3 regions of the Shinella sp. R2-11 genome follow, and region 2 is predicted to be linked to each of the others. Evidence: riboswitches for the same ligand, from Rfam matches in the RefSeq annotation. Region 2 holds a riboswitch; each other region holds the start of a gene.
What was found. Region 2 has a riboswitch for thiamine pyrophosphate ahead of thiB (thiamine ABC transporter substrate binding subunit). Riboswitches for the same ligand answer to the same signal wherever they lie in the genome.
Positions count from the first base shown of each region.

Region 1: another riboswitch for thiamine pyrophosphate. It lies ahead of thiD (bifunctional hydroxymethylpyrimidine kinase/phosphomethylpyrimidine kinase); the one in region 2 lies ahead of thiB (thiamine ABC transporter substrate binding subunit).
Region 3: another riboswitch for thiamine pyrophosphate. It lies ahead of thiC (phosphomethylpyrimidine synthase ThiC); the one in region 2 lies ahead of thiB (thiamine ABC transporter substrate binding subunit).

Region 1 covers NZ_JBVAPC010000007.1:94,188-100,800, reverse strand. The annotation lists gene cysK (cysteine synthase A) at 32-1,000, opposite strand; gene ACZ1A1_RS17845 (GNAT family N-acetyltransferase) at 1,119-2,003, opposite strand; gene dut (dUTP diphosphatase) at 2,008-2,481, opposite strand; gene ACZ1A1_RS17835 (peptide chain release factor 3) at 2,575-4,155, shown strand; TPP riboswitch at 4,359-4,455, shown strand; gene thiD (bifunctional hydroxymethylpyrimidine kinase/phosphomethylpyrimidine kinase) at 4,495-5,298, shown strand; gene ACZ1A1_RS17825 (LysE family translocator) at 5,302-5,910, opposite strand; gene ACZ1A1_RS17820 (AraC family transcriptional regulator) at 5,987-6,613, opposite strand, start outside.
Region 2 covers NZ_JBVAPC010000005.1:159,785-166,397, forward strand. The annotation lists gene thiQ (thiamine ABC transporter ATP-binding protein) at 1-501, opposite strand, end outside; gene thiP (thiamine/thiamine pyrophosphate ABC transporter permease) at 494-2,116, opposite strand; gene thiB (thiamine ABC transporter substrate binding subunit) at 2,118-3,125, opposite strand; TPP riboswitch at 3,165-3,276, opposite strand; gene ACZ1A1_RS15020 (DsbE family thiol:disulfide interchange protein) at 3,548-4,162, opposite strand; gene ccmD (heme exporter protein CcmD) at 4,159-4,326, opposite strand; gene ACZ1A1_RS15030 (heme ABC transporter permease) at 4,323-5,093, opposite strand; gene ccmB (heme exporter protein CcmB) at 5,154-5,813, opposite strand; gene ccmA (heme ABC exporter ATP-binding protein CcmA) at 6,019-6,613, opposite strand, start outside.
Region 3 covers NZ_JBVAPC010000010.1:8,179-14,791, reverse strand. The annotation lists gene thiO (glycine oxidase ThiO) at 1-600, opposite strand, end outside; gene thiC (phosphomethylpyrimidine synthase ThiC) at 603-2,414, opposite strand; TPP riboswitch at 2,506-2,622, opposite strand; gene ACZ1A1_RS21675 (Bax inhibitor-1/YccA family protein) at 2,899-3,615, opposite strand; gene ACZ1A1_RS21670 (anti-sigma factor family protein) at 3,647-4,420, opposite strand; gene ACZ1A1_RS21665 (sigma-70 family RNA polymerase sigma factor) at 4,407-4,946, opposite strand; gene ACZ1A1_RS21660 (YqaA family protein) at 5,001-5,438, opposite strand; gene ACZ1A1_RS21655 (hypothetical protein) at 5,721-5,945, opposite strand; gene ACZ1A1_RS21650 (TfuA-like protein) at 6,053-6,613, opposite strand, start outside.

The DNA of each region.
Region 1 (6,613 bases), on a different contig from region 2:
GCGCGGGTGTCGCGCGGCGGGCCCTCGCGATTCAGCCGCCGAGGCCTTCGAAGAGCGCGGTCGAAAGGTAACGCTCGGCGAAGGAGGGGATGATGACGACGATGGTCTTGCCGGCATTTTCCGGCCGGCTGCCCACCTTGGCCGCCGCCGCCAGCGCGGCGCCGGAGGAAATGCCGACCGGCACGCCCTCGAGCCGTGCGACGAGGCGCGCATTCTCGAAGGCCTCGTCATTGGTGACGGTCACCACCTCGTCGTAGATCGCCGTGTCGAGCACTGCCGGCGCGAAGCCCGCACCGATGCCCTGGATCTTGTGGGGGCCGGGATTGCCGCCGGAAAGCACCGGGCTGTCGGCCGGCTCCACGGCGATGACCTTGAAGCCCGGCTTGCGCGCCTTCAGCACCTGCCCCGCGCCGGTGATGGTGCCGCCCGTGCCGATGCCGGAAACGAGGATGTCGACCGCGCCGTCGGTGTCGTTCCAGATTTCCTCCGCCGTCGTCCTGCGGTGGATTTCCGGATTGGCCGGGTTCTCGAACTGCTGGGGGATGACGGCGCCCGGAATGGTGCTTGCCAGTTCCTCCGCCATGGCGATGGCGCCCTTCATGCCCTTCGGGCCTTCCGTCAGCACCAGCTCGGCGCCAAGCAGGGCCAGCATCTTGCGCCGCTCGACCGACATGGTCTCCGGCATGGTGAGGATCAGGCGGTAGCCCTTGGCGGCGGCGGCGAAGGCGAGCGCGATGCCGGTATTGCCCGATGTCGGTTCCACCAGCGTCGACGTGCCGGGCGTGATCTTGCCCGCCGCTTCCAGCGCCTCGATCATCGCCACGCCGATGCGGTCCTTGACGGAGGCGATGGGGTTGAAGAATTCGAGCTTGGCGAGAAGGGTGGCGACGACGCCCTTTTCCTTCGCGAACTTGTCGAGCCGCACGATCGGCGTATCGCCGATCGTCTCGGTGATGGAGGCATAGATACGGCCACGGCCGGGCTTGCGGGTTTCGGTCATCGGGTGCTCCTCTGTTCTCTTTGCCGGAGAATGTAGGAGGGAACGCGGCCTTAGACGAGTCCGGATTTCGCTGCAGGCGGGCGAAAGCGGAATATTCCTTCGCCATTTGCGTGCGGCCTCAGAATTCCGCCATCGGCGAAAGGGCAAAGGCCCCCTCCGGCCGCAGGGCTTTCGCCATACGGAGCATCAGGACCATCTCGTCCGTGTCGGCAAGGGCCTCGCCCTGCCATTCCAGCCTGTCGGGCGGGAAATGGACGACGACCTGCGCCGCAGCGGCCTGCACACTGGCAAGGATATCCGCAAGGCGGGGAATGCGCGTGCCGGCGACGTCCAGCAGATCGAAAGCCCCGTCCCCGGCCATCCGCCACGCGACGACGGCGTCCTCGCCGATCAGGTCGAGCCTGACATCCGGCATCAGGGCGGCGTTGAAGAGGAACATCCCGGTCTGCCGCACCGGCGCGAAGCGATCCGAAACGGGCTGGCGGCTGTCGAGCAGCCGGCGCAGCAGCGCGATATCCGCCGCGCTTCCAAGGTCCAGCCGCCGCACCGGGCCCGCCCTCCCGCCGCCGGGCGCCGCACCGGCGAAGCGGTGCTGCGCCAGCGGCTCGAAACCGTAGCGGCCGTAGAGCGCCGGCGTATCGGTCAGGAGAGCGACGGCCGCAAATCCTTCCGAATCGCAATGGGCAAGCGCCGCCTCCATGACGTCGCGGTAAAGGCCCATGCCGCGATGGCCCGGCCGCACCGCGCCGGATTGCAGGCCGGCCGCGCGCAGGGAAACGCCATCGATGACGAGCGGCAGCGAGAAGGCGCTGATATTGGCGACGCAGGCACCATCCGCATCGAACCACGAGAAGGGAATGCCGGTCGGGTCCGATCTGCCGAGCCGGTCCATGATCGTCACGTCGATCCCGAAGACGTCCTGCAGCAGGCCTGCAAGGGCGCGCGATGCCGCGGGATCGCCGAAATAGCCGTAGCGGAAGGAAAGGTCCTTGCGGACGGGCATCGCCTCAGCGGACGCCGGTCGAGCCGAAGCCGCCCGCGCCGCGCGTGGTCTCACTCGCTTCCGTCGCCTCGCGCACCGCGACCTGCGTCACGGGGGCGATCACCATCTGGGCGATGCGCATGCCGCGCTCGATGACGAAGGCCTCCTCGCCGAGATTGGCGAGCAGCACCTTCACCTCGCCGCGATAGTCGCTGTCGACGGTGCCGGGCGTGTTGAGGCAGGTGATGCCGTGCTTGAAGGCAAGGCCGGAGCGCGGCCGGATCTGGCCCTCGTAGCCATGCGGGATCTCGAAGACGAAGCCGGTCGGCACCAGCGCGCGTTTTCCGGGCTCCAGCGTGAGCGGCGCATCCGCTGCTACGGCGGCGCGAAGGTCCATGCCGGCGGCGCCTGAAGTCTCGTAGGCGGGTAGCTCTATGCCGTCGCCATGGGGCAGGCGGACGAGGGAAAGCATGGGGTGGGAGGGGGCGTGCGCGTTCATGCGCCCATAAGCCGGCGCCGGGCGCGCCTCGTCAATTGCGCTTTTTCGGCGGAGCCTGTAAAGACCCCGGCAACTCACAGGATATTGCAGAAAATGGCCGAAACCCTTGCCGAGGCGGTCTCCCGCCGCCGCACCTTCGCGATCATCGCGCACCCGGACGCCGGTAAAACCACCCTTACCGAAAAACTGCTTCTCTTCGGCGGCGCCATCCAGCTCGCCGGCGAGGTGAAGGCGAAGAAGGACCGCATCCAGACCCGCTCGGACTGGATGAAGATCGAGCGCGAGCGCGGCATCTCCGTCGTCACCTCGGTGATGACCTTCGAATATGACGGCAACGTCTTCAACATTCTCGATACGCCCGGCCACGAGGACTTCGCGGACGACACCTACCGCACGCTGACGGCGGTGGACGCTGCCGTCATGGTCATCGACGCCGCCAAGGGCATCGAGCCGCGCACGCTGAAGCTCTTCGAGGTCTGCCGCCTGCGCGACATCCCGATCATCACCTTCGTTAACAAGATGGACCGCGAGAGCCGCGATCCGTTCGAGATCCTCGACGAGGTGGAGGAGAAGCTCGCGCTCGACACCGCCCCGGTCACCTGGCCGGTCGGCCGCTCGAAGACCTTCTGCGGCTCCTATCACCTCGCCGACCGCACCTTCCGCGGCTCGGACACGCAGGTCCAGCCGACGCGGATGGACGATGCGGCGGAGGTCGCCAAGCACCTGCCGGAAAACGAGCGGGACGCCTTCATCGAGGAGATGGAGCTTGCCCGCGAGGCCTGCCGCCCGTTCGACCGCGAAGCCTTCCTCGAAGGGCACCTGACGCCGGTCTTCTTCGGCTCGGCGCTCCGCAATTTCGGCGTGCGCGACCTCATCAACGCGCTCGGCGCCTTCGCGCCGCCGCCGCGCGACCAGGTGGCGGATGTGCGCAAGGTCCACGCCTCGGAAGACAGGATGACGGCCTTCGTCTTCAAGATCCAGGCCAATATGGACCCCAACCACCGCGACCGCATCGCCTTTGCCCGCGTCTGCTCCGGCATGCTGGAGCGCGGCATGAAGGTGCGCCTTGCCCGCACGGGCAAGACCATCGGCCTCTCGGCCCCGCAGTTCTTCTTCGCCTCGCAGCGCCAGCTTGCCGACACGGCCTATGCCGGTGACGTGGTGGGCATCCCCAACCACGGAACGCTCAGGATCGGTGACACGCTGACGGAAGGCGAGGCGCTGGTCTTCGAGGGGGTGCCGAACTTCGCGCCGGAAATCCTGCGCCGCGTGCGGCTGGAAGACGCCATGAAGGCCAAGAAGCTGAAGGAGGCGCTCCAGCAGATGGCCGAGGAAGGCGTCGTGCAGCTCTTCTCGCCGGAAGACGGCTCGCCGGCCATCGTCGGCGTCGTCGGCGCGCTTCAGCTCGATGTGCTGAAGGAGCGGCTTTCGGCGGAATACGGCCTGCCGGTCTCCTTCGAGATGTCGCGCTTCTCCGTCTGCCGCTGGATCTCCTCCGACAGCGCGGCCGAGCTCGACAAGTTCGTTACGCAGCGTCGCGGCGATATCGCTCGCGACCTCGATGGCGATCCGGTGTTCCTGGCGCAGGACGCCTTCTCGCTGCGCTACGAGGCGGAGCGCTATCCGGCGATCAAGATGGTCGCCATCAAGGAGTATCACGTCACCAAGGCATGACAGGCGAGGCAGCCCCTCATCCGGCCTGCCGGCCACCTTCTCCTTGGCTGCGGGGAGAAGGGGATATGCCGTGCTGTTTTCCCAAAACAATAACCGTTCGTGGGGCACGTCCCCTCTCCCGCTCGCGGGGAGCGGGCTAGGGTGAGGGGCCATCGCCAGCATTCATTTTCCGGGTGACACGCACCTCCTCATTTGCGAAAATCATCCCGAGACAGGGGCGTCCGCCGGAAGGCGGGCTGAGAAGCACCCTTTGAACCTGAACCGGATCATGCCGGCGGAGGGAGTCGAACGGGCCTCAATTCCGCTGCCCGAAGACCGCCTTCGCCCCAAGGAGGCGAAATGGCCATCGCAAACATTCTCTCGATCGCGGGCTCCGACCCGTCGGGCGGGGCCGGCATCCAGGCCGATCTCAAGACCTTCGCCGCCCGCGGCACCTACGGCATGGCCGTGCTGACCGCGCTGACGGCGCAGAACACGCAGGGCGTCTCCGGTGTGCATCTCGTGCCGCCGGCCTTCGTCGCGGCGCAGATTGCGGATGTGTTCGGCGATGTCCGTGTCGATGCCGTGAAGATCGGCATGATCGCCTCGGCGGAGATCGCCGGGGCGGTGGCGGATGCGCTTCTCCCCCATCGCGGCACGCCCGTCGTGCTCGATCCGGTCATGGTCGCCAAGGGCGGAGCGTCCTTGTTGGCCGAGGCGGCCGTCGACGCGCTGACCCGCCGCCTCCTGCCGCTCGCGACGGTGCTGACGCCGAACCTGCCGGAGGCGGCAGCGCTCCTCGGGGAGCCGGAGGCCGCCGACCGGGCCGCCATGGAAGGGCAGGCGACGCGTCTGCTCGCGTTCGGCCCCAAGGCGGTGCTGCTGAAGGGCGGGCACCTGCCGGGCGGCGAAAGCCCGGACGTGCTGGCGACGCCGGGCGGGCTGCGCTGGTACGAGGGCGTGCGGGTGCTGACGCGCAACACCCACGGCACAGGCTGCTCGCTGTCGAGCGCCATCGCCGCTGAAATCGGCAAGGGCAGGCCGCTTGCCGATGCCGTGGCGGCGGCGAAGAGCTTCATCGCCGGCGCGGTGCGATCCTCGGATGCGCTGTCGGTCGGCGCCGGCCACGGGCCGCTCCATCATTTCCATGCGCTCTGGACCTGATCCTCAGCGGTCCGCCAGCGCGAGCCTGAGGCCCATCACGCCGAGGGCGGCGGCAAAGCCCCGCTGCGTCCAGGCCATGATCCTCGGCCGGCTCAGCACCTGCTCGCGCAGGCCGGCCGCAAGCGCGGCATAGACGGCGAAGACGAGGAAGGTCAGCCCCATGAAGACGCCGCCGAGCAAGAGCATCCGCGCGGTGGCGCCGGCTGCATTCGCGGGAACGAACTGCGGCAGGAAGGCGAGGAAGAACAGCGAGAGCTTCGGATTGAGGATGTTCGTGAGAATGGCCTTGCGCACGATGCGCAGCGCCTTTTCCACCGGCTCCGCTCCGGGATCGAGCGTCCCGCTCTCCTTCAGCAGGCTCCAGGCGATAAAAAGCAGGTAGGCGACACCGATAGTTCGCAGCACCTCGAAGGCGAGGGCGCTCGCATGCAGCACGGCGGCAAGGCCGGCGACGCTGGCGAGGATATGCGGCACGATACCGAGCGTGCAGCCGAAGGCGGCGAGCAGGCCGGCGCGCAGGCCGCCGCTGATGCCGAGCGCCAGCGTATAGATCACCCCCGTGCCCGGAAGCAGGATGACGACGAGCGAGGTGATCAGGAATTCAGCGGTCATGACGGGCTCCATGCGGCTTGGAAGCGGCAGGAGACACCGGAGGCCGGGTCCCCGTCTTGAACGAAATTGCGGGCGGTCAGGCGCGGGCGGCGCGCAGGGCGCCCGGCGTATAGCCGTAGCGCCGCGTGAAGTTGCGCGTCATGTGGCTCTGGTCGGCAAAGCCCGCGTCCATGGCCGCCTCGGCAAGCGGCGTGCCGGCGGCGACCAGCCGGCGGGCAAGCTCGGTGCGCCGCTGGAGCTGGTAGGCATGGGGCGTCAGGCCCGTGGCGCGGGCGAAATCGCGCACCAGCCGGAAGCGCCCGATGCCGCATCCGGCGGCAAGCGTTTCGAGGCTGACAGCGGCGGCCGGGTCGTTGTCGAGCCGTTCGCGGGCGCGGGCCACGGCCGGCAGGGCCATGCCGTCGGGGCGGGGCGTCTCCTCGCGCAGGAGCGCGGCGAGCAGCAGGAAAAGCCGCTCTTCCGCCGCAAGCGGCGCGGCGGCGCGATCCATCAGCGCGGCGAGCGTTGCCGAGACGAGCCCGGCAATCCGCCCGTCCTCCAGCACCGGCGCATGGAATTCCCCGCGCGGGCGGCCTTCGAAAATGTCCCGCGCCGCGGCCGCGACGACGGCGGGCTGCATGTAGAGCATGCGCCAGGCGCGCGGCGCATCGCCGATCGGCGCGCCGTCATGCACCTCGCCGGGATTGACGGTGATCGTATGGCC
Region 2 (6,613 bases):
GGCCGGATCGAGCGCGGCGAAGGGCTCGTCGAGCAGCAGGATCGGCCGGCGGCGCACCAGCGCGCGGGCGAGCGCCACGCGCTGCCGCTCGCCGCCGGAAAGCGAGCCCGGCAGGCGCTTCTCGTATCCGGCAAGGCCGACGCGGGCGAGCGCGGCGCCGATCGCCTCGCGGCCCGCCGCATCCAGCCTCAGGCCCGGATCGATGCCGAGACCGATATTGTCGGCGGCGGAAAGGTGGGCGAAGAGGTTGTTGTCCTGGAAGACGACGGAGACCGGCCGCTCCGCCGGATCGCGGCCGGCCATGTCCTTGCCGAACAGCGCGACGCTGCCGCTTGCCGGCTTCTCGAAGCCGGCGATGACGTTGAAGAGCGTCGACTTTCCCGCGCCCGAGGGGCCGGCGACGGCGACGGCGGCCCCTGCCGGAATGGCGCAATCGAAGGCGAGGCGCTTTTCCGCGAAGCGCACGGTGACGTCGGCAAGGGAAATGGCGGGATCAGGCATCGGAGCCGGGTCTTTCGGTTTGGCGCTCGGCGGCGGTCGAGGGCAGCGTCAGCAGCAGGCATAGCACGCCGAGGATCAGCGCGATGCCCGCGGCATCGGCTGTGCGGTAGCTCGCCATGCGGGAATAGAGCAGCCAGGGCAGCGTGACGAAGCCCTCCGCGCCGAAGATGGCGACCGCGCCGAGATCGCCGAGCGACAGCGCCATGGCGAAGGCGAAGGCGGCTAGGAAGGGTTTCTTCAGCGCCGGCCAGTCGATGCGCAGAAAACGCCGCCAGCCGGTGACGCCAAGGCTGAGCGCGAGGCGCGCGGTGCGGGCAAGATGCGTGCGGTAGGCGGGCTCCAGCACGCGGATGACGAAGGGCAGCGCCATCAGCGCATTGAGCACGGTGACGACGAAGGGCGCGAAGCGGCCCGTCTCGCCGAAGGTGCGCAGCATCAGGAACCAGCCGGTGGCAACGACGACCGGCGGCACGAGCAGGATCAGCGAGCCGACCGCCGGCAGCGCGCGGCCCATCAGCCGCGTCGCCGCCCCGCCGTCGCCGCTTTCGGCAAGGCGCGGCACCAGCACGACGGGAAGGGCGACGGCAAGGCTGAGGGTGGCGGAGGCGAGCGAGATGGCAAGGCTGGTGGCAAGCGCGCGGTGGAGCTGCGCATCAACCGCCAGCCGGCCGAAATCGGCGGCAAGGCCGGAGACGAGGGTGGCGGCGAGCGGGGCGGCGGTGAAGAGCGTGAAGAGGAGGATGACGAGGCCATCCGGGACGCGCCGCCTGCGGCCGTCGAAGCGGCGGATGGCACGGCCGGCGGTCATGCCTTCCTCCGGCGGGCGGCCGAAGAGCGAGATGAGCCAGAGCAGCGCCGCCGTCACCGCGATCTGCAGGAAGGCGAGCAGCACGGCGCGCTGGGGATCGAAATCGAAGCGCAGCGCCTGGTAGATCGCAACCTCGATGGTGGTGGCCGCAGGTCCGCCGCCGAGGGTGAGCACGATGGTGAAGCTCGTCGCGCAGAGCATGAAGACGAGGCCGGCGATGCCGGGCAGCACGCGGCGGATGACCGGCCATTCGATGAGCCGGAAGACCGCGCCGCCACTCATGCCGAGATTGGCCGAGGACAGCCAGTATTCCGGCGGGATGCGATCCAGCGCGGCGAGCAGGAAGCGCGCGGCGAGCGGCAGGTTGAAAAAGACATGGGCGATGAGGATGCCGGCGAGCCCGTAGACGCTGACCGGGCTTTCGAGGCCGGCAAGGCGCAGCAGGTCGTTGACGACACCCTGCCGCCCCCAGATCCCGACGACGCCGAGCGCGGCGACCAGCGCCGGCAGGCCGAGCGGCACGACGGAGAGGCGGATGATCCAGACGCGGCCGGGGAAGGTCCGCTGCCTTGCAAGCGCGCGGGCGACGGGGATGGCGAAGAGGACGGAGAGCAGCGTCGAAAGCGCCGCCTGCATCAGCGTGAACCGCGCGACGCGGCCGATATAGGCGTCGAGCAGCGGCGCGCCGCCGCCGCCCGCATGGCCAAGCAGCACGGCGGTCGCCGCGCCGACGAAGACGAGCACGCCGCCGAGGGCAAGGCCCCCGGCGATATCGAGCGTCCGTCGTTCGGCGCGGGCGAAGATCATCTTATTTCGCGCTCATCGCGCCGAGCCATTCGTCGATCCAGGCCTTGCGGTTCGCCGCGACCTCGTCCGACGACATGAGGAAGGTCTTTTCCGGCTTCACCAACGCGTCGAAGGCAGCCGGCAGCGGATCGCGGGTCTTGGCGGCCGGCATCATCCAGTTGGTTTCCGGGATGATCGACTGGAAATCCGGCCCCGTCATGAAGGTGAGGAACTGCCGGGCGAGGTCCTTGTCATGGGAAGTACGCGTCAGGCCGGCGACCTCGATCTGGATGTAATGGCCCTCGGAGAAGGCGGTGGCCTTGTAGCGCTCGGTGTTCTCCGCGATCATATGATAGGCCGGCGAGGTCGTGTAGGAGAGCACCATCGGCGCCTCGCCCTTGGTGAAGAGGCCATAGGCTTCCGACCAGCCGGGGGTGACGGTCAGCACGCGGTCCTTGAGCTTGGCCCAGGCTTCCGCGGACTTGTCGCCATAGACGGACTTCACCCAGAGCAGCAGGCCGAGGCCTGGCGTCGAGGTGCGCGGGTCCTCGATGACGATCTTCTGCGACGGGTCGCCCTCGACCAGCTCCTTGAGGCTCGTTGGCGGGGTCTTCAGCGCCTCGGTGTCATAGACGACGGCGAAGTGGCCGTAGTCGTAAGGCAGGAACGTATCGTCGGAGAAACCGCCCGGAACGGTGAGGCCTTCCGGCTTCAGGCCGTGCGGCTCGAAGAGGCCGGTCGCCTTGGCTTCCGAGATCAGGTTGGTGTCGAGGCCAAGCACCACGTCGGCCTTCGTGCCCTCGCCCTCCAGCTTGAGGCGGGTCAGCAGTTCCACGCCGTCGGCGACGCCGACCCATTCGACCTTGCAGCCGCAGGTCTTCTCGAAGGTCTCCTTAACCTTCGGCCCCGGGCCCCATTCGGCAACGAAACTCTCATAGGTGTAGACGGTCAGCGTCTTTTCCTGCGCGAAGGCGGGAAAGGCCAACGATACGGCGAGCGCCGCGATGGAAGAAAGAAATGCCGTGCGCATCAGCGCCTCCTTGTCTGGTCACAAACGGGAATAGGGCGCTGGATTGAGCCGTCTAATCCCTCCGCCGGTACGAGCCGGATCAGGTTCTTCGGGTTGGCAAACGCCTCTCAGCCGGCAGGTCGGAACCTGCGGGGCACCCCGTTAGAGCGGAAGAAGGCATAATCCCGTGCGCTTCGGCGCGCAAGGGGTGGAGGCGGAAACCGTGCGGCGTCAGCCCTCCACGGTTGGGGTCGTGCATCGAGGCTGCCCCTCACCCTAGCCCTCTCCCCGCAAGCGGGGAGAGGGGACTTGCCCCACGCGATATTTGAGATTCGGGAAAACGGCGCGGCATATCCCCTTCTCCCCGCTTGCGGGGAGAAGGTGGCCGGCAGGCCGGATGAGGGGCGAACGCTCCCGCGATTACCCTACCCTTTTGAGAGTTATCAGCCGCCCGCAGCGGGCGTCCCAAGCGCCTTCTCGATCGCCGGATAGAGCCCGTCTTTCAAACTCTTGTCATCGAACGGACCGACCCGCTTGTAGAGGATCGTCCCATCCGGCCCGACGAGGTAGGATTCCGGGATGCCGTAGACACCCCAGTCGATCGCCATCTTGCCGACGGGATCGAGGCCGATGGCCGAGAAGGGATTGCCGAGCTCGCCGAGGAAGCGTAGCGCATTCTCGCTGCCATCCTTGTAGTTGACGCCGACGACCGTGATGCGCGGGTCCTTCGACAGCGCCAGGATGACCGGGTGCTCCTGCCGGCAGGGCACGCACCAGGAGGCCCAGAAATTGACGAGCGTCAGCTTGCCCGCGGCCGTTTGCGCCGTCAGCGCCGGGACGGGCGCGCCGTCTTTGGTGGCGCCCGCAAGCGGATCGAGATCGCGGAACGGCGCCTTGGTGCCGATGAGCGCGGAGGGGATTTCCGAGATGTCGCGGCCGGAATTGAGCTGGGTCCAGAAGATCAGCGCCAGGCCGAGGAAGACCGCGAGCGGCAGCGCGGCGAGGATCAAGCGCGTGCGCTTGCCCGCGCCCTCGGCATTGCCCTCGTTCTCGCTCATGGATTGCCCTCGCTGTGCGCGGAGCGGCGGCGGATGCCGGCGGCTTCGAGCTGCTCGATCTCGCGGCGGCGGCCGCGATGGTCGATGAAGACCCAGAGCACGAGGCCGAGCGTGACGGCGAAGGCAGCGATATAGGACACCGCGACGTAGAAGGTATGGCTCATGCGGCGCCTCCCGCGCGGCCGGCGACACGGGCCGCATGGCGGCGCAGCACCGCGATGCGGCGGCGCAGGATCTCGTTGCGCATGGCAAGGATATGCAGCGTGAAGAACAGCATGGTGAAGGCGACGGCCATGATGATGAGCGGCCAGAGGAATTCCGGGTCGATGGTCGGCCCGCCCATGCGGATGACGCTCGCCGGCTGGTGCAGCGTGTTCCACCACTCGACCGAGAACTTGATGATCGGGATGTTGACGAAACCGACGAGGATCAGCACGGCGCTGACCTTGGCGGCGCGCGTCGGGTCATCCATGGCGCGGCCGAGGGCGATCAGGCCGAGATACATCAGGAAGAGCACGAAGACGGAGGTGAGCCGCGCGTCCCACACCCACCAGGTACCCCACATGGGCTTGCCCCAGAGCGAGCCGGTGATGAGCGCGACGAGCGTGAAGCAGGCGCCGATGGGCGCGGCGGCCTTGGCCGAGACGTCGGCGAGCGGATGGCGCCAGACGAGCGTGCCGAGTGCGGAAAGCGCCATGACCGAATAGCACATCATCGAGAGCCAGGCCGCCGGCACATGCACATACATGATGCGCACCGTTTCGCCCTGCTGGTAATCGCCCGTCGTCGTGAAGGAAAGGTAGAGCCCCACCGCAAAGAGACAGAGCGTCAGCCCGGCAAGCCACGGCCAGACGATGGCGACCAGCGCCAGGAACCGCGTGGGATTGGCGAGGTCGCTGAATTTTCGGATGGCAAGGCTCGGTTCGCTCATGATGGTTCTTTAACGCGGAAGCACCCGGTCTTCAATTGATCTGCCGCAATCACTTTCCTGTCAGTCGCTCGAAAGACGAAGCGCCGCAGCCGCCGCGACGGGACCGATGACGGCAAAGGCGAGGTTGAGCGCGACGAGGATGAGGAAGGGCGGCAGGAAGGGCGCCGGTTCCTGGATCGCCGCATAGACCGCACTCACCCCGAAGATCAGCACGGGAATGGCAAGCGGCAGGACGAGGATCGAGACGAGCAGCCCGCCGCGCGGCAGCGCCACCGCCACCGCCGCACCCGCCGCGCCGATGAAGGTGATGGCGGGCGTGCCGGCCAAGAGCGTCAGCGTCGTCGCGCCGATGGCGGTCTCGTCCATGTTCATGAAGAGGCCGAGCAGCGGCGAGGCGATGACGAGCGGCAGGCCGGTCGCGAGCCAATGGGCGAGGCACTTGACGAAGACCGTCAGCACCAGCGGCGTCTCCTGCATCAGGAGCAGGTCGAGCGAGCCGTCCTCGCGCTCGGCCTGGAACAGCCGGTCGAGGCCGAGGAGTGAAGCGAGCAGCGCGCCGATCCAGAGGATGGCGGGGCCGATGCGGGCGAGGAGATTGAGGTCCGGCCCGACGCCGAAGGGGATGACGGCGACGACGGTCATGAAGAAGAGGACGCCGACCAGGGCGCCGCCGCCGGCGCGCACGGAGAGCTTGAGGTCGCGGAGGAGGAGGGCGATCATGCGACGATCCTCCGGAGTCGAGGGCTTGGCGCACCCCCCTCTGCCCTGCCGGGCATCTCCCCCACAGGGGGGGAGATCGAATCGTGGCACGGTCTCGCCCAAAGCAGATGGTGTGAATTACGGGATACCCCTGCTCCCAGCCAATCTCCTCCCCTGTGGGGGAGATGCCCGGCAGGGCAGAGGGGGGTAGCCACGGACACGTCCATCACCACACATCCTCCATCATCCCGGCAAACCCCTTCATCCGCAATTCCTTCGCTCCCTCCAGCCCGAGCGGCTGGTGCGTCGCGGCGAGCGCGATGCCGCCGCGCGCAAGGTGGGCGGTGACGAGGCCGGCAAACATCGCCTCGGCGGCGGCATCGAGCGCCGCCGTCGGCTCGTCGAGGATCCAGACCGGGCGCCAGGACACGAGGAGCTTGGCCATCGCCATGCGGCGCTGCTGGCCGGCCGAGAGATAGCCGAAGGGAAGATGCGCGATGCCGCCGAGGCCGACGGCCTCGACCGCCTCGGCGATGGGCACGCCCGCCCCGCCGGCAAAGTCGCCGAAGAAGGATTTCCAGAAGGACAGGTTCTCCTCGACGGTGAGCTCCCGCTTCATCGCGTTGCGATGGCCGAGATAGTGCGCAGCCTCGCCGAGCTGCCCGATCGGTTGCGCTGCAGCAAGGAGTTTCGCGCTCCCCGAATGCGCCGGCAGGAGGCCCGCCAGGACGCGCAGCAGCGTCGACTTGCCGGAGCCGTTCGGGCCCTTGACGACGAGGGCTTCGCCGCCACCGATTTCAAAGGAAATATCTTGGAAAATC
Region 3 (6,613 bases), on a different contig from region 2:
CTCGCCGGTTTCGAGGACGAGCATTTCGCCGCGCACACCCCGTAGGCCCGGCAGGCGGCCGATCCGCGCCGCGCCGGTGCAGTCGATCACCCGGTCATGGCCGCCGGCCTTGCCGCCCGCGCCGAAGAGGAAGCGCATGCGCGCCTCCTCGAGGCTGGCGGTGAGCGCCGCCAGCGCCTGCCGCGGATCGAGATGAGCCTCCTCGCGGAAGAACAGCGCCCGGCGGAAGCGGCCGGCAAGGTCCGGTTCCAGCGCGGCGATGGCCGGCTCGTCCAGCCATTCCCAACCGCTCGTCCGCCCGGCGAAGCGTTCGAGCTCGCCGGCATCGCGGCCGGCCGCGACGACCAGCGTGCCCTTGCGATGCACATGGCCGGGGAGCGCGGCTTCCCACCAGTCGGCGGCAAGGCGGCCGAGCGCCAGCACCTGTTCCTCGGCGCTTTCCCGCTCGCACCAGGGCGCGAGCATGCCGCCGGCAAAGCCGGAGGCGCCGAGGCCCGCCCTTTCCCGGCTTTCCGAAATGGTGACGTCGAAGCCGTGGCGGTAGAGCTGCCAGGCGGTGGCAAGGCCGGCGACGCCGGCGCCCTTGACGAGGATGCGCATGGTCATTCTCCCGAAAGCGGCATATAGAGGTCGCCGCCCTCGCGGAATTTCGCCGCCATGGCCTCAAGCCCCTCCTTCTGCGCCTCGGCGCGGATATCGTGCGAGATGCGCATGGAGCAGAATTTCGGGCCGCACATGGAGCAGAAATGCGCCACCTTGTGCGCCTCCTTGGGCAGCGTTTCGTCGTGGAAGGCGCGGGCCGTCTCCGGGTCGAGCGAGAGGTTGAACTGGTCCTCCCAGCGGAACTCGAAGCGGGCGCGCGACAGCGCGTCGTCGCGGATCTTCGCGGCCGGGTGGCCCTTGGCGAGGTCGGCGGCGTGGGCGGCGATCTTGTAGGTGATGACGCCGACCTTCACGTCGTCGCGGTCGGGCAGGCCGAGATGTTCCTTGGGCGTGACGTAGCAGAGCATGGCCGTGCCGAACCAGCCGATCATCGCCGCGCCGATGCCGGAGGTGATGTGGTCGTAGCCGGGGGCGATGTCCGTCGTCAGCGGGCCGAGCGTGTAGAACGGGGCCTCGCCGCAGGTCTTCAACTGCTTGTCCATGTTCTCCTTGATCTTGTGCATCGGCACATGGCCGGGGCCTTCGATCATGACCTGGCAGTCCTTCGCCCAAGCGATCTGCGTCAGTTCGCCGAGCGTTTCGAGTTCGGCGAACTGCGCGGCGTCGTTGGCATCGGCGATCGAGCCGGGGCGCAGGCCGTCGCCGAGGGAGAAGGTGACGTCATAGGCGCGGGCGATGTCGCAGATTTCCTCGAAATGCTCGTAGAGGAAGCTCTCCTTGTGGTGATGCAGACACCACTTGGCCATGATCGAGCCGCCGCGCGAGACGATGCCGGTGACGCGGTTCACGGTCAGCGGGATGTAGTGCAGCCGCACGCCGGCATGGATGGTGAAATAGTCGACGCCCTGTTCGGCCTGCTCGATCAGCGTGTCGCGATAGACCTCCCAGGTCAGGTCCTCGGCGATGCCGTTCACCTTCTCCAGCGCCTGGTAGAGCGGCACGGTGCCGATGGGGACCGGCGAGTTGCGGATGATCCATTCGCGGATATTGTGGATGTTGCGGCCGGTCGAAAGGTCCATGACCGTGTCGGCGCCCCAGCGTATGGCCCAGACCATCTTCTCCACCTCCTCCGCCATGGAGGAGGTGACGGCGGAATTGCCGATATTGGCGTTGATCTTCACCAGGAAGTTCCGGCCGATGATCATCGGCTCGGCTTCCGGGTGGTTGATGTTGGCGGGGATGACGGCGCGGCCGCTCGCCACTTCCTGGCGGACGAATTCCGGCGTCACGTAATCCGGGATATGTGCGCCGAAACTCTCGCCGTCGCGAGCAAGCGCCTCTTTCGCGGCCTTGCGGCTGAGGTTTTCGCGGATGGCGATGAATTCCATCTCGGGCGTGACGATGCCGGCGCGGGCATAGGCGAGCTGTGTCACCGCCTTGCCGTTCGCCGCGCGGCGCGGGCGGCTCAGCACCGGGAATTCCGGCGTCAGGCGCTCGCCGGTGGCAAAGCCGTTGTCCTCGGGGCGGATGTGGCGGCCGTCATAGGCCTGCGTGTCGCCGCGGGCGGCGACCCAGCCTTCGCGAAGGCGCGGCAGGCCGCCCTCGATGGCAACGACATGGGCGGGATCGGTATAGGGGCCGGAGGCGTCGTAGACGATGACCGGCGGCTCGCCGGAGGTCGGGTGCAGGGCGATCTCGCGCATCGGCACGCGGATGTCCGGGTGCAGCTCACCCGGAATGTGGATCTTCCGCGAGGCGGGAAGGGCGCCCGTCGTGACGGTCGGGGTGAGTTTCTGGGCGGCAATATTCATCGTGAGGCTCCAAGTTTTCGTTTGGAGACCCAGTCCTGGAGCCGGAATGATGGAAGGGCGCGGGAGACGGAATCCGGGTTGCGGATTGCCTGCCACAGCGCTTGCACCGTCCCTACGCCAGTATGAACTGGATCAGGTTCAACGGGTCACTGCGCTGCGAATGCCAGCAGTATCTCAGCCCCTTGTCGGGACCCCCCTGGTGAATGTCTCAAGCAAAGACGCTGCGTGGAGATTTGTCAACGGGGTAATTTGCGTAAGTTATCTCTTACGTTTTGTTGCGCCGCATTCTGTCTTTTCCTGCGTCATGCTCGGGCCTGTCCCGAGCATCTGCCAACGTCCCGGGTTTTGATGCTTTGGTAGATCCTCGGCTCAAGGCCGAGGATGACGACGGTGAGTGTGGAGCGGTTGATGGCAAAAAGAAACGGCGGGGTATTGCCCCGCCGTTCCCTTCTAGCCGCTGATTAAGAGTCAGCTGCTCTAACGACTATTCGCGCTCGCCCGTGAAATTCAGCAGGAGCTGGAAGATGTTGACGAAGTTGAGGTAGAGCGACAGTGCGCCGAACACGGCCATCTTCTGCTGCGACTCGTGGCCGATATTTTCCGCATACTGTTCCTTGATGTTCTGCGTGTCCCAGGCGGTGAGGCCGACGAAGACGAGGATGCCGATCACCGAGACGGCGAATTGCAGGGCGCTGGAGCCGAGGAAGATGTTGACGATGGAGGCGATGATCACGCCGATGAGGCCCATCATCAGGAACGAGCCGAACTTCGAGAGATCGCGCTTCGTTACGTAGCCGTAGAGGCTGGTGGCGCCGAACATGGTGGCGGCGATGAAGAAGGTGCGGGCGATGCTCATGCCGGTGAAGACGAGGAACACCGAGGCGAGCGACAGGCCCATGACGGCGCAGAAGGCCCAGAAGGTCATCTGCGCGGCGCTGGCCGACATCGTCTGGATCTTGAACGAGAAGAACAGGACGAAGGCGAGCGGCGCCAGCATCACCACCCATTTCAGCGGCGAGGAGAAGATCGGCACATAGAGCGCCGGCGTCGAGCCGACGACGAAGGCGATGAGGCCGGTGATGACGAGGCCTGCGCCCATGTAGTTGTAGACGCGCAGCATGTGCTGGCGCAGGCCCTCGTCGAAGAGGGCGGCGGACTGCGCCTGGGCGCCGTAGCCGAAACGCTGTTGTACGGGTTCCATCGAGAATCTCCTTCGGTCTGGAAGTGGTTGATCAGTAGAGCGTGCGGGAAAGGTCCCGCGCGGTGCCCGCCAGGTCGTCGGCCTTGCGGCTTTCCGACACCAGCGCATAGGCGACGTCGCCGATCTGCCAGTAGGCGGCGCGGGCATTGTCGGCATGGAAGACGAGGACGTGCTGCACGGCGAAGGAGCCGGGGCGCACGGCGAAGAGCGAAATGCGCTCCCCCTTTACCGGCTCCAGCACCAGCTCGACGCTCGGGCCGTAGGCGGAGGGGAAGACCTGCGTGTCGATGACGGTCCAGCCCTTGGGCAGGTCCGGCAGCACGATGGCCGTTGCCGAGCGGATCTCCGCCGGGTCGAAGGTCTCGATTTCCGGCTGCGAGGTCATGCTGTCGCGCAGCAGCGTCGTCCGGTGCGCGCGCACGGCCTCCTCGACGAAGGCGGGCGGCGGCGTGGAGGCGACGACCTGCGTCGCGCCGAAGGGCCCGAGCGCCGCATGGGCGACCCAGCCCGCCGCGATGAAGAGGGCGATGGTGGCGGCCCGGCGGAAGACGGAGAAGACGCGACGATGCGACAGCGCCCGTTCCAGAAGCCGTGCGGCCTCGCGGGTTTCCTGCCGCGTCACCGTGCGGTGGTCGGCAAGCGCGACGCGCAGTTCGTCGCGCACGCGCAGGTCCTTCATGATCTGCGCGGCCACTTCCGGCCGTTCGGAGAGATAGGCTTCGACCTCGATGCGCCGGCCGACGGCGAGCTGGTCGTCGACATAGGCGTTGAGGTCAGTTTCGAGGATGGGGTCATTGCTTGTCATCGCCGGTGCCTCCGACAATCCTGAGATGGGTGACGGGTGCGCCGCTCTGTTCGAAGCTGCGCAGCCGCTGGCGGGCGCGGGCGACGCGCGACATCAGCGTGCCGACCGGAATGCCGAGCGTATCGGCGGCCTCCTGATAGGAAAGCTCCTCGATGGCGACGAGATGCAGCGCCTCGCGCTGTTCTTCCGGCAGGCCGAAGAAGGCGTTGCGCAACTGGGTGAGCCGCACCGAATGATCCTGGTTGGCCGGCGCGGAGGTCTCCGCGATCTCGGCCGCCGCATCGTGGCGGCGCTCCTGCGAGCGGCGTTGGCGCAGGCGGTCGATATGGGCATTGTGCAGGATCGACATCAGCCAGTTGCGGACATTCGCGCCGGTGCGGAAGGTCGACTGCCGTTCATAGGCTTTCACCAGCGCGTCGTGCACGAGGTCTTCCGCCTCGTCCGGATTGCGGACGAGCGACAGGGCGTAGCGCCTCAGCGCCGCAAGCTGTCCGATCACGTTGAAGCCGGGTGTCTTTCCGTTCATGCCCCAATATACGAGCGCCGGGCGACACTCATTCCATCGCCTTGCGAAAAAAGTTCAAAGCCAGTGCAGCACGACGGCGGCGAGCGCGATGTAGCGGCCGAACTTGGCGAGCGAGACGACGAGGAGGAAGCGGCCGAAGGGCTCGCGCATGATGCCGGCCGCGACCGTCAGCGGATCGCCGATGACGGGCATCCAGCTGAGTAGCAGGCTCCACCAGCCATAGCGGCGATACCAGTTTCCGGCGCGCTCCAGCGATTTCGCGGAGACGGGAAACCAGCGGGCATCGCGAAAGCGTTCGATACCCCGGCCGAGCAGCCAGTTGATCACCGAACCCAGCACGTTGCCGATGCCGGCGACGAGGATGAGCAGGGCGGGCGTGTAGCTCTTCGATGCCAGCAGGCCGGCCAGCACCGCCTCCGACTGGGCGGGCAGGATGGTGGCGGCGACCAGGGCGGCGAGGAAGAGGCCGCCATAGGCGGCAAGCGCGCTCATCTTTGGCCGGCGACCCGGCCGCTCCGTTGTTCCCCGTTGTCCATGCCGCCTCCGCATCGGTTCGGCAGCTTCCGTAAACGGTGCCGTTTGATGGGGAAAGGGGAGGGTAATCTTTTGCGGGCGCCAGCGGCAATCGGTAGCGGCAAAGGAGCTCTGCCGCGCGATATTGGAGGCCCTGTCCGCACTATCGTTGAAACGGTCGCGAGGATCGGCGGCGGCCCGCCTGGTTCGGGCCGCCGACGCGATCGGCGCCGTGGAGGAACGGCGGCCGGCTTCAGCCGGTCAGCAGAGCGCCGACCGGTTCATCAGCATGATGTCGTTCGTGGTCAGCGTCATGCGGGACGGTTCGTCGATCTCGTCCAGCACGGCCCGCAATGCCTTGTCCAGGCAGAATTCGACGATCTCGGCATCCAGTGTCTTCGCCGATTCCAGCGCGAAGGCGACGAGACGCGCCAGCGCCATCATCTCGGTTCCCCTGTCCTCGACCTCGTTCGTTTCGATTCTCATGCCTTGCGCCCCCGCAATTTCTCAAGCCCTGCACAAAGTATAGGCGTGACGCGCCCTTTTCGCGCGTGACTCAGGCGTGACACACGCGGAATGGGAAATTGCACGTTCTACTGCGTTTTGGGTTGATGAGCGGCGGTGCGCCAGAGCGAGGTGGCCCGGAATGTCCAGCTCGCGCGTTTTACAGGGCTTTGCGGCTGGAAATCGTGGAGGGCCTGCAGCAGGGCGAGAGCATCCTCGCGCTTCCGGTTCACCGTTTCTGCATGGAAAAGTTGCAGGAAATCGCTGCGGCACGCGGCCAGTCCGGCCGTTTCCACGATCGCCGCCCAGGTCCGGTCCTTGTAGAAGAGGGCGGATGCCGCAGCGCGCAGGCTCGATATGTCAGCCTTATCAAGGGCCTGGATATCCTTCAGGCGATCCAGCGTGGCATCGACATTGACCATGGGCAGCGAGAGGGCGGGATAGCCGAGCTCGGCCGGGCCATGCAGCAGGGCGACATCCGCGTCGTCGACGCGCCGGCCGCTGGCATAGTCCTCGTAGATGCGGCCGATGCCGACCATGCCGAAGCTGTCGCATTCTGCCGCGCGGAGTGCGCCCATGCTCGCCGCGCCGAAGACGGCGACGCCCGTTTCCAGCGCGTGGAGAATTTCCTTGTGCCAGACGGGGGCGAC